One region of the uncultured Idiomarina sp. genome, then DNA from elsewhere that is predicted to be linked to it. Evidence: predicted binding sites of a transcription regulator. Region 1 holds the regulator's gene; the other holds the start of a gene.
The links. Region 1 encodes FliA, which starts transcription of late flagellar genes. Its sites were predicted from a motif close to CTAAAGNTNNNNNNNNNNNNGCCGATA; they were not measured.
Positions count from the first base shown of each region.

Region 2: ABNS04_RS01775 (VC2046/SO_2500 family protein) is a predicted target of FliA. The motif match lies at 1,256-1,282, and genes of this name have one in related genera.

Region 1 covers NZ_CAXGLS010000026.1:25,637-31,666, reverse strand. The annotation lists gene flhA (flagellar biosynthesis protein FlhA) at 1-1,677, shown strand, start outside; gene flhF (flagellar biosynthesis protein FlhF) at 1,699-3,000, shown strand; gene ABNS04_RS07925 (MinD/ParA family protein) at 3,048-3,920, shown strand; gene ABNS04_RS07920 (RNA polymerase sigma factor FliA) at 3,913-4,638, shown strand; gene cheY (chemotaxis response regulator CheY) at 4,675-5,058, shown strand; gene ABNS04_RS07910 (protein phosphatase CheZ) at 5,070-5,810, shown strand; gene ABNS04_RS07905 (chemotaxis protein CheA) at 5,824-6,030, shown strand, end outside.
Region 2 covers NZ_CAXGLS010000003.1:71,565-77,594, forward strand. The annotation lists gene xerD (site-specific tyrosine recombinase XerD) at 1-706, opposite strand, end outside; gene ABNS04_RS01775 (VC2046/SO_2500 family protein) at 743-1,225, opposite strand; tRNA gene ABNS04_RS01780 (tRNA-Tyr) at 1,342-1,426, shown strand; gene ABNS04_RS01785 (NAD(P)H-quinone oxidoreductase) at 1,437-2,399, opposite strand; gene ABNS04_RS01790 (response regulator) at 2,505-4,151, shown strand; gene ABNS04_RS01795 (pirin family protein) at 4,148-4,975, opposite strand; gene ABNS04_RS01800 (glutathione S-transferase family protein) at 4,986-5,906, opposite strand; gene lpxB (lipid-A-disaccharide synthase) at 5,982-6,030, opposite strand, start outside.

The sequences.
Region 1 (6,030 bases):
ACAGCGCGTTTTACTTTGGATGCGATGCCCGGCAAGCAAATGGCGATTGATGCTGACCTCAATGCCGGATTAATCAATCAAGAGGAAGCCAAAGCGCGCCGAAGTGATGTTACTCGTGAAGCCGACTTCTATGGCTCCATGGATGGTGCCAGTAAATTTGTTAAGGGCGATGCCATTGCCGGTATCTTAATATTGCTCATCAACGTGGTGGGTGGTTTCTTAATTGGCATGATCCAGCACAACCTGTCGTTTGGTCAAGCGATTGAGGTTTACACCTTGCTCACCATCGGTGATGGTTTGGTGGCACAGATCCCCGCACTTTTACTCTCTGTGGCTACAGCAATCATTATCACGCGCGAGAACGACACCAAAGATATGGGCGATGCGGTGGTGTTCCAGCTCATCAACAACCCTAAAGTGTTGGTCATCTCAAGTGCGGTGCTCTTTGCGATGGGCGTCATTCCAGGTATGCCGCACTTTGCTTTTTTATCCATGTCGGCTGTATTGGCCGGCGCGGCTTATTACAAAATGCGTCATGCCGAGAGCCAAGAAACTGAACAGGTTGAGCAACAACAGCAAGAGCAACAACAGCAGCTGGCGCAAAAGGAACTCAGTTGGGACGACGTGCGTCACGTGGATACGCTCGGTTTAGAAGTCGGATATCGCTTAATTCCGTTGGTCGATCGAAGTCAGGGTGGCGAATTATTATCGCGCATCAAAGGGGTCCGTAAAAAGCAGTCGCAAGAATTTGGCTTCCTTGTGCCTGCCGTCCATATTCGCGACAACCTCGATCTCGGTCCTAACAGTTATCGCATCACGCTGATGGGGGTGACCATGGGCGAAGCCGAGATCCGTCATGATTGCGAACTCGCGATTAATCCGGGTCAAGTTTTTGGCGAGCTGGAAGGCGAAAAAACCACCGATCCTGCGTTTGGGCTCGAAGCGGTATGGATCCGACCTGAACAACGCGATAATGCGCAAACCATGGGCTACACCGTGGTCGATGCGGCAACCGTTGTGGCAACGCACCTCAGCCAAATCGTAACCAATCACGTATCCCAGCTACTCGGTCATGAAGAAGCACAAGAGTTACTCGATCGCCTCGGTCGCAGTCATCCGAAATTAGTCGAAGGTCTGGTACCCGATTTATTGTCACTGGGCAATTTTGTCAAAGTGCTACAAAACTTGCTGGATGAGGGCATCGCTATTCGCGATATGCGTACCATTGTACAAACATTAGTCGAGTACGCCGGACGCACTCAAGACACCGATGTGTTAACTGCGGCAGTGCGTATTTCGTTACGCCGACTGATCGTTCAAGATATCTCCGAAGGCCAACAAGAACTCCCTGTCATTACTTTGGCGCCAGAGTTGGAACAAATGTTGCATCAGTCTTTACAGGCAGCAGGCAATGAAGCCGAACAACAAGGCGCAGGCATTGAACCTGGCCTAGCAGAACGCCTGCAGCAGTCGTTGAAAGATGTTCATCAACAGCAAGAGATGAACGGCGAGCCATCCGTTTTACTGACATCTGGGCTCCTTCGTTCAACGATGGCGCGTTTTGCGCGACACGCAACAGACGGAATGCGGGTACTGAGTTACCAAGAAATTCCAGATGATAAACAGATTCGAATTGTGAGCTCGATTGGTGGACAACAACAACCAGCAGCTCAATGATAGGGGGATTGACCTGTGAAAATGAAGCGCTTTTTTGCTGAGGATATGCGTCGTGCGTTATTGCAAGTAAAGGAAACGCTCGGACCCGATGCCGTTATCATGTCGAATAAAAAGGTCAACGGCGGCGTTGAGATCGTCGCGGCAATCGATGGTGATGCCGAGTCACCTGCGGCGCCACAATCTGCACCGACGCCTGCACCTGAGACAGAGTCCACGCCAGCCAATTCGCTTGCCGAAATTTTAGCGCGCCAGGCGGAGTCGCAAGCTGCGCCATCACAGCCCCAGCAGACATATAGCGAGCCGGAGCCTCAAATGACCACCTCAGCGAATGATGAACCAAGTTGGCAAGAACCCGAGCTCGACAATCATATTCCAGATTATGTGGGCGGCGGCAGTGCAAGTGAAATCGCTGAACTAAAATCGCAAATCAAAGGTATTCAAAATCTGTTGCAACATCAGTTGAGCGGTTTGATGAAGCAGGAAATCGAACGCGAAGAACCGATGCGAGCATTACTCGTTAAGCGCCTAATGACAATGGGGATCAGTGAGCGTATTGCCGATCAAATCGCATGCTTTATTCCCGAAGGCGATGATATCGAGGATAGTTGGGAGCAAGCGCTACAGCTTCTTGAAGGTCAGCTCAATACCACCCATGACGATATTTTGACTCGTGGCGGTGCGGTCGCTTTAGTCGGGCCAACGGGTGTTGGTAAAACCACCACCATCGCCAAGCTCGCTGCACGTTATGCCCAGCGTCATGGATCTGACTCGGTCGCTTTAATCACCACGGACACGTTCCGTATCGGCGCCAGTGAACAATTAAAAGTTTATGGTCGTATCATCGGCTGCCCCGTAAAAATCGCAAACGATGCAAAAGAACTTGCTGATGCCATGCTGAGCCTGCGTGATAAGCGTCTGATTCTTATCGATACGGCGGGTATGGGCCAACGCGATAAGCGCTTGAGCGAACAGCTTGGACAAATTCTGCAGAATAAACGTCTCAGAATTCGTCCTTATTTGGTATTATCTGCTACAGCGCAGACACAAGTGCTAAACGATACCGTCAAGCAATTCAAAACACTGCCGCTAGCAGGGTGTATCTTTACTAAGCTAGATGAGTGCTTAAGCTTAGGTGAGAGTATCAGTGTTGCTATCGAACAAGGTCTCGCCGTCGGTTACTTGACTCATGGTCAACAAGTACCCGAGGACATCCGTGTAGCTGATGAACATTATATGGTGACCGAGGCTGAGCGCTTGTATGATAAAAGCATTTGTTCGAATGTGTCAGACATGCCAAAATCAAGTTGGCAGGCGGTCCAGTGATGGGCCTTAACGAATCAAGCATCAACCAGCAGTATGAGTTAGAGCGCATGGATCAAGCAAGTGGCTTAAGAAAGATGAAACAGAGCAAAGTCAAAGTCATTGCAGTAACCGGTGGTAAGGGCGGTGTGGGTAAAACCAACATCTCTTTAAACATGGCGATTGCGATGGCCGAACAAGGCAAACGCGTATTGGTATTGGATGCCGATTTAGGTCTCGCCAATGTCGACGTGATGCTTGGGCTGCGCGTGCAAAAAAATCTTTCACATGTGCTCAGTGGACAAGCCGAACTGAGAGATATTTTGATTGAAGGCCCCGCCGGTATCAAAATCGTGCCCGCCACCTCCGGAACGCGCTCAATGATAGAGCTGAACGAGACTCAGCACGCCGAACTTATCCGCGCTTTTAGCGACCTACAAGGTGATTTTGATGTCTTGGTTGTCGATACCGCCGCCGGTATCGGTAACACGGTCGTACGCTTCGCACGCGCCGCGCAAGATGTATTACTTGTGGTGTGTGATGAACCGACTTCAATCACCGATGCGTATGCATTGATGAAAGTGCTCAGTAAAGAGCAGGACGTATTCAAATTTAAAGTGGTTGCCAACATGGTGCGTAATTTGCGCGAAGGGCAACTGCTATTCAATAAGTTGACTAAAGTCACAGATCGGTTTTTAGATGTCGCGATAGAATTGGCCGCCATAATTCCGTTCGATGACAATATTCGTCTGGCGGTACGCAAACAAAAACCGTTGGTCTTAATGCAGCCTCGGTCTCCCGCGTCATTAGCAATTAAAGCCCTTGCGCAGCGTGCGCTCGACTGGCCAGTGCCGGCGCAGCCTGGCGGGCATCTCGAATTTTTCCTTGAACAATTAATAGGATCGGCCGATAACGGTAAGAAGCAGGATGTTGCCAATGAATAAAGCGGCTGTTTACAGTGCCCATGCCGATAATCGCCAAGCGATTATCGAACAACACACGGGTCTCGTGAAGCGCATAGCTCATCACATGATGGCGCGTCTTCCCGCGAGCGTTCAGGTCGATGATCTGATCCAATCCGGCATGATTGGCTTACTGGAAGCAGCACGAAACTTTGACAATAGCAAAGGCGCGAGCTTTGAAACCTTTGCGGGCATTCGTATTCGCGGCGCAATGTTAGACGAGATACGCCGTGGTGACTGGGCGCCGCGCTCAGTGCATCGCAATCATCGGCGTGTACTCGAAGCGATTCGACAGGTCGAAAACGAAACCGGGCGTGATGCCAAAGATGTCGAAGTTGCCGAAAAATTAGAAATGCCGCTCGAGGAATACCACGCTATTTTGCGCGATGTAAACTCGGGACGAATTATCGGAATTGAAGATCTAGGCGTCTCCGAAGATGCTATTATGCCCGAGCAAGTAACCGGTGCAAACTACGAGCCGCAGAAAGACGTTGAAAACGATGCCTTTCATCGCGCACTGGTCGAAACTATCTCGGGTTTACCCGAACGTGAAGCATTAGTGCTTTCGTTGTATTATGATGAGGAACTTAACCTGAAAGAAATCGGTGAAGTTCTCAGCGTGAGCGAATCACGCGTGAGCCAAATTCATAGCCAAGCAATGATGCGCTTAAAAACACGCATGCAGAGCTGGGTAGAGTAATTATCGTAGTAATCGAGAGCCCAAGTGGAGGGAGCTTTGGATAAAAACATGAAAATTCTTGTTGTTGATGACTTTTCAACAATGAGACGAATCATCAAAAATCTTCTTCGTGACCTTGGATTCACCAACATCCAAGAAGCTGACGATGGCAACACCGCATTACCGATGCTCCAACAAGGTGACTTTGATTTTGTCGTAACTGACTGGAACATGCCGGGGATGCAAGGTATCGACTTACTTAAGGAAATTCGTAAAGACGATGACCTCGCGCACTTACCCGTGTTAATGGTCACGGCCGAAGCCAAACGTGAGCAAATTATTCAAGCCGCACAAGCTGGTGTGAACGGCTACATTGTGAAGCCTTTCACCGCTGTAACGTTGAAAGAGAAGCTCGATAAAATCTTTGAACGTATCAGTTAGTGGGCACGGCTATGGTAAAACCATCAGCAAGCATATCGCTCAAGCAAGCGAAGCAATTGGTTGAGTGGCTTGAAGCGGGAGAGCAGTCTAAAGCCGATCAATGGCTAGACGATTTCCATCAAGAGCATGATGACAAGTTGTTCACCTCTGTCGGGCAACTCACCCGAGACCTGCATGAAGCCTTGCAAGACTTCCAACTCGATCCGCGTATCATGCAACTGACACAAGACGATTTGCCCGATGCGCAGAATCGTCTGCAATATGTGATTGAAAAAACAGAAGACGCGGCTAACCGCACGATGGACGCCGTCGAAGCCTGTCTGCCCATGACGGATGAGATGCATCAGCGCGTAGAGCAGGTGATGCCTGCGTGGCAGCGCCTCATGAGCAACGATATTCAGTTAAATGAATTCAAAGAAATGTGTCATCAAGTCGATGCGTTAATGCGCGAATGTGGACAAAACATGCCGCAGATCCATGGTTTGATGACAGAAGTGCTCATGGCGCAGGACTATCAAGATATTACCGGTCAGATCATCCGTCGGGTGATTCAACTCGTAGAAGACGTTGAGAAAAATCTGATCGAGCTGCTCAAGTTGTTTGGTGAAGAGCAAAAATCTCAAGCTAAACAAAATGTAAAAGCAGTCGATAAGAATGCAGCAGAAGGACCGATCATAAACCCTGAGCAACGCGACGATGTTGTAGAAAATCAGGATGACGTGGACGACTTATTATCAAGCTTAGGTTTCTAGGAGAGAGCAGCGCATGAGCTTTGAGATGGACGAAGAGATCTTACAGGATTTCTTAATCGAGGCAGCAGAAATCCTCGAGCAGTTATCCGAGCAACTCGTTCAATTAGAAAACGACCCCGAAAACAAAGATCTCCTCAATGCGATTTTTAGAGGATTTCATACCGTAAAAGGGGGCGCCGGCTTTCTTGCCGTTTCGGCACTGGTCGATACCTGTCATGGT
Region 2 (6,030 bases), on a different contig from region 1:
CCTGTTCGGCATAGGTTCGGATCCGATACCAAAAAGCTTGCCGCGTTAACAACGTCCCTCGCTGAGTAATAAACACCCACCCCGACTGACGCTCGCTGAGGACTGGACGACCCGACTTCATATACCGCGATAGCCATTCGATAGCTTCCTCACCCAACGGCACTAACCGTTCTTTATCACCTTTACCGACAACGCGCACCAAGCCTTGTGCCAATGAGACTTGGTCATATTGTAACCGGACCAGTTCCGTTACTCGCAAACCGGTTGCGTACAATACTTCGAGCATCGCTCTATCGCGCAAACCAATGGGCGTATCGACATCAGGTGCATCTAATAGGGACAACACATCGGATTCAGTCAGTGAGTGAGGTACTGCGGGGCTCATTTTAGGACGTTTAAGCTTAGCGATCGGATCGGTGACAAACCAGCCTGACTTTATGGCGTATGGCGTCAGCTTTTTCATAGCACTCAAAAACCGTGATGTACTCCGCGGTGACAGACCCTGAGAGCGACGCCAAAGCAGATAATCTTGCACGACCGTAGATGTTACCTGATGAAGACCCAACCTGTGTTGTGCCAAAAACTCGCAAAACTTCTTTAAGTCACTGCGGTAAGCTGCTTGCGTATTCTCACTCACACCGTGAGCAAGCCATAAATGCTCAACAAATTGCTCAATACGCTCTGCATCTTGTGGATGAATTTTCATGCCCATTCTTGTACTGACAACTGGAAAGATGTCAGCTTACATGAGAGGTTGCTGATCTTCTATACCCATTGACTGCAAAACATCGTACAAACGAGATGGGTTGGAGCGTCGCTGCGGCTGTTGCTTGACGAGCTTGCTACGTTGACGACGCTGTCTCGTTTGCCAATCCAAGTTTGCAATGAGTTCCAATGGCAGACGATTGGGCGACGCGTCTAAGACAAGAGGTTGCGGATTCAAGGCATCAACAAGGCGCTGCTGGGTCAGCTCAGAAGCATCGTTATAAACGCCAGCCGGCAATTTATAATGACCGCCAGCATCCAGTGGGCGTGGTCGTGCAGCACCAATCCTTCGTTGCCAGTTCGGCTCGGGTGGTGTCATCCCTTCAACGGCAGGCCTATCACTCAGCGCCGATACCCAGTAAGCAAAAGTCGCGGCAAAACCGTCATTGATTGCTTCGTTGGCAAACGACTCTGCTGTTTTAACAAAGGAATCCAATTGTGGTTCTCGTACCACTTGCATTGCTAACTCCGCTGACTGACATATCAGTCATATCGGCAAAGTACGAGAAACAATGAGTTTTTTTAGTTTACCCTTTACAACAGAGTTCAGGTTGCTATCATACGCGCTCTTCTGATGGAGGGGTTCCCGAGCGGTCAAAGGGATCAGACTGTAAATCTGACGGCTCAGCCTTCGCAGGTTCGAATCCTGCCCCCTCCACCAATTCTTCTTATTAAGCGTTCATATCCAATACTATTTTTCCAAACGTTCGATTTTCGCGCATGTAGTCCATCGCTTCATTCACATCCGTTGCTGGCACCACTTGATCAATCATTGGCATAACGCGACGCGCATTGAATGCGTCTCCAAATTCCGCCCACAATTCACTCAAAATGGCTCCCTTGCGTTCAGCGGAGAGTGCTCGGAGCGTTGAGCCGATGATACGTTGTCGCTTGATTAGCATTCGTCCAAAGTCGACCTGGCCCTCACGTCCCCCCATTAAACCGATTAGCACGATGCGACCTTCGGTATTTAAAAAGCGTTGGTCTCGGGCAATAGAGTCACCGCCGATGGGATTCAATATCACGTCAACACCTTCTTTCTCTATAGCGTTCCAGTCTCGCTCATGATGTCGATTTATCGACAAACTCGCGCCCAGCTTTTGACAAAAAGTTTGCTTTTCGTCAGTTCCTACCACCGCGACCGTACTAATTCCTTTCTCTTTGCATAATTGAAGCAGGGATGTGCCAACTCCTCCCGCTGCCGCATGCACCAGCACTCGCTCTGACGGTTTAACACGCGCCAATTGAAAAACATTGAGATATGCGGTCGCGAAAGTTTCCAACCAACCTGCTCCTTGCGCTTTCGACCACCCTTGAGGTAGCGGGAGTACTTGTTGTTGATCAACAATGACGTGCTGAGCATAGCCCCCAGCGGCAAGCAAAGCGCAGACATCGTCCCCCACTGCAAAAGTATCCACTTGATCGCCAACAGCGACAATCTGACCACAACACTCGAGCCCGGGAATGTCTGACGCTCCCGGCGGAGGTGGATAGGCTCCTGCGACCTGCATTAGATCAGCGCGATTGATACCCGCATGGCTAATTTCAATTTTTACTTGGTGAGCACTGAGTTCCTTTGATAGCTCCGCTTCATTCCACTCAATTTGCCCTTCTTTAATGGATGCTACTCTCATAATTTACTTATTTCCCTTTAAATTGCGCGTTAAACCGAGTAGAGACTTAACATAATTTATGTTTGACAGTATGCTTTCATTAATTCTTCTATTAGTGTCTACGGTATGAGCGAAGTACTGGATTTATCGGAAAAACGTGTCCTAATCATTGAGGATCAAAAAGCCTTTCAAGTCATGTTGAAGGGGCTTTTGATTAATCTCGGTGCAAAAGAAGTCGACGCTAAACGAACCGGTGAAGCGGGCATTGCAGCCTATGCACGCCGACCCTACGACATTATGTTGGTCGACTACAATTTAGGCCGAGGAAAAAACGGTCGCCAAGTGCTCGAGGAGTTACGGCAGCGCGGTATGCTTAAGCCTGAAACGCTATTTTTTATCATCACTGGCGACAACACGCGACCAATGGTACTCAGTGCACTTGAGCTTCAGCCCGACGACTATCTGACAAAACCGTTTTCACACCGCGTTCTACATGCGCGTTTATTAAGAGCTTATAAACGCAGAATGTGGCTAAGAGATGTATTCAAAACGTTGTTTAATAAAGACTATCAGCAGTGTATTACCGCTTGTCAAAAACATATCGACGCTCAAAGTCGCTATGCCAACTACTGTCAAAAATTACAAATTGAACTGTTTAATAAAACAGGTCAACTTGAGGCCGCTGATGCCGCGATTGCCCGTTTATTGGAAGAAGGTGGTCAGAGTTGGGCGAGTTTAAAGCTGGCTGAAACGCGTTTACTTCAGCAACGCCCTGATGATGCTCTCGAACTGTTAAATATTGTTATAAAAAAAATGCCGAATGCGATTGAAGCGCACGATCTGAGAACGCGCTGTCACCTCAGCAAGGCGGCACTCGATGATGCCCTCGATAGTGCCCGCATGGCCATTTCTATGGCGCCGTTCTCGATCGAGCGGCAGACCCTACTAGCACGCATCGCACGTGATTCAGAGAATTACGAAATAGCCAAGCAAGCGATGAACAATGTGCTACAAATCGCCCGTACTTCGGTTCATCGTAACGTGCAACATCTGTGCAATTACCTACGTTCCATCTTAGATGCCGCCGAGCATGCGGAAACGCGCCAGCAAGTAGCGAAATATCAAACTGAAGCGACCATGGAATTGCAGCGTGCGCGCTACGATGAAAACCTCGTTTATTCAGATATCGCTTTTGAAACGATCGAGTCCGTATTACTGTCACGCATCGACGCTTTCAACGGACGCTTACGCGAAGCTCAAGACAGACTTAACCAAATTTTTGGTGTTGATTTAGCAGCAGGCCACTCGTTGCCTGAGGAAGTAAGCTTCGATATCGTCGCTATTTTGATGGATTTAGGTGAATTTGAAAAAGCGGATGACATTATGAAGCAGTATCAACAGCTGTTCTCCGTTGATGAATACACTGACCGTCTGTTAAAAGATCGAGTAAAACGATCTGAACAACGTCGCAGTCAATTCCGACAGCTACATGAACGCGGCATCAAAGAATATGAAGAGCGCTTTTATAAGGAAGCACTCAACAGTTTCCGAGAAGCACTAAAAGTAGCTCCTCTCAACAGCGGCGCCGCTCTTAACTTTATACAGGCTGCTGTTCGATATTGTGCCGAAGCAAACTCGAATAAAGAAATTGGCTTCTTGAAAAAAGAATGCCTCTCATGTTTACGTACGCTACAAGGTTTAACGTTAACGGATTCACATGCCGCTCGTTACGAGCAGCTGATTAAACAAACTGCTCGTTTTAACCTTAGCTAAGCCTCAGTCAGCCTTCCCTGTTGGTAATCACGAATAGCTTGCTCTATCTCCTGTGTCGTATTCATGACAAAGGGACCATATTGGCTGATAGGTTCACCTATTGCATCTCCCAACAACAACATAACGCCGGAGCCTTGCTCCCCATGAATAATACTGGTGTTCAATGGGCCGTCGAAGACCACAAGCTCGCCTCGTTCAACTTGCTCACCGTCAAGCGTAATCGAGCCTTGATACACATATAGCAATTGCGTTGTGTAGGCCATGATATCCAGTTTTTCGCTGCTGGCTTCAGAAAAACGTAAGTCAGCAACTAAAAAACGCTGTTCAGGTAAATTTACCGGTCCTTCTTGCTCGCCATAACGACCCGCGATCAATCGCAACATACTTTGCTGAAGATGAACTTCTGGAATGACATCTGCTTTGTAGTCGAACCATTCGGGCGCATCCATCTTAAATTTGGCAGGTAGGTTTATCCATAATTGAAACCCCCACATAAGACCTTCTGTTTGCTTGGGCATTTCAGCATGGATAATTCCTCGAGCCGCTTTCATCCACTGCACACCTCCCGCTCCAACAAGCCCTTTGTTGCCGACCGAGTCTTCATGAGCCATTTCACCCGCCAGCATATAAGTTAACGTACAAAAACCACGGTGAGGGTGTGGTGGAAAACCAGCAATATAATCATCGGGATCGTCTGAGCGAAATTCGTCCAGCATTAAAAACGGGTCCTGATGTTTAAAGCCAGGCTGATTGATAATGCGAGATAGCTTAACACCCGCTCCGTCTTGCGCCGCTATCCCCTTAACGCGTTTTAATACACCCATGACCCACTCCTTAGAATGATAACTCAGGACCCACTGGTATAATCTGAGTGGGATTAATCGTTTTATGGCTGCCATAATAATGGCGCTTAATATGATCCATTACCACCGTTTCTGAAACGCCCGGGTAGTGAAACAAACGGCTCAAATAGTCACGCATCCGTGGATAATCACTGATGCGGTATTTATTAGCTTTGAAGTGGCCAAAATAGACGGCATCAAAACGTACTAGCGTGGTAAACAATCGCCAATCTGCTTCGGTGAGTTGGTCGCCGACTAAGTAATCACGTCCGTCTAGGCGCTCTTCAACCCATTCTAAGGCGTCAAATAACGCTTTGAATGCCTCTTCATACGCACGCTGTTCGGTCGCAAAGCCACATTTATAAACACCGTTATTTATACCGTGATAAACGCGTTCATTGACTTCATCAATTTCCTGTTGCAGATGGTCGGGATAAAAATCGAGCTCATTTCCGGTTAAATCATTAAACGCGGAGTTAAAGATACGTATGATCTCTGCCGACTCATTATTTACGATAGTTTCCTGTTGCTTATCCCATAACACAGGCACAGTGACACGGCCGGAGTAGTTCGGATCAGCTTTCAGATATAATTGGTACAGAAAGTCCGACTGATAGAGCGGATCGTTAAGCGGAGCAGCTGAAAACTCCCACCCATTTTCTAGCATCAAAGGATGAACAACTGAGACATCAATATGTTGCTCAAGTCCTTTAAGTTTTCTAAAAATTAGAGCTCTATGAGCCCAAGGGCATGCGTAGGATACAAACAGATGATAGCGACCCGACTCTGGCAAGAAAGGGCCCCCCTGCTCGATACTGTTACGAAACTGTGACTCACTTCTAACGAAACGTCCGCCATGCTTTTTGGTGTCGTACCACTTATCATGCCACTCGCCATCAACTAACAAACCCATTATTGATCTCCTATTTATCAACTACAGTGATAATAGAACATATTTTTTAGGATTATTAGCGCAGATTTTCCGTGATTACATTCGATTTTCTAGAAGATCTGAAATCACATTCGCCGCCACATCG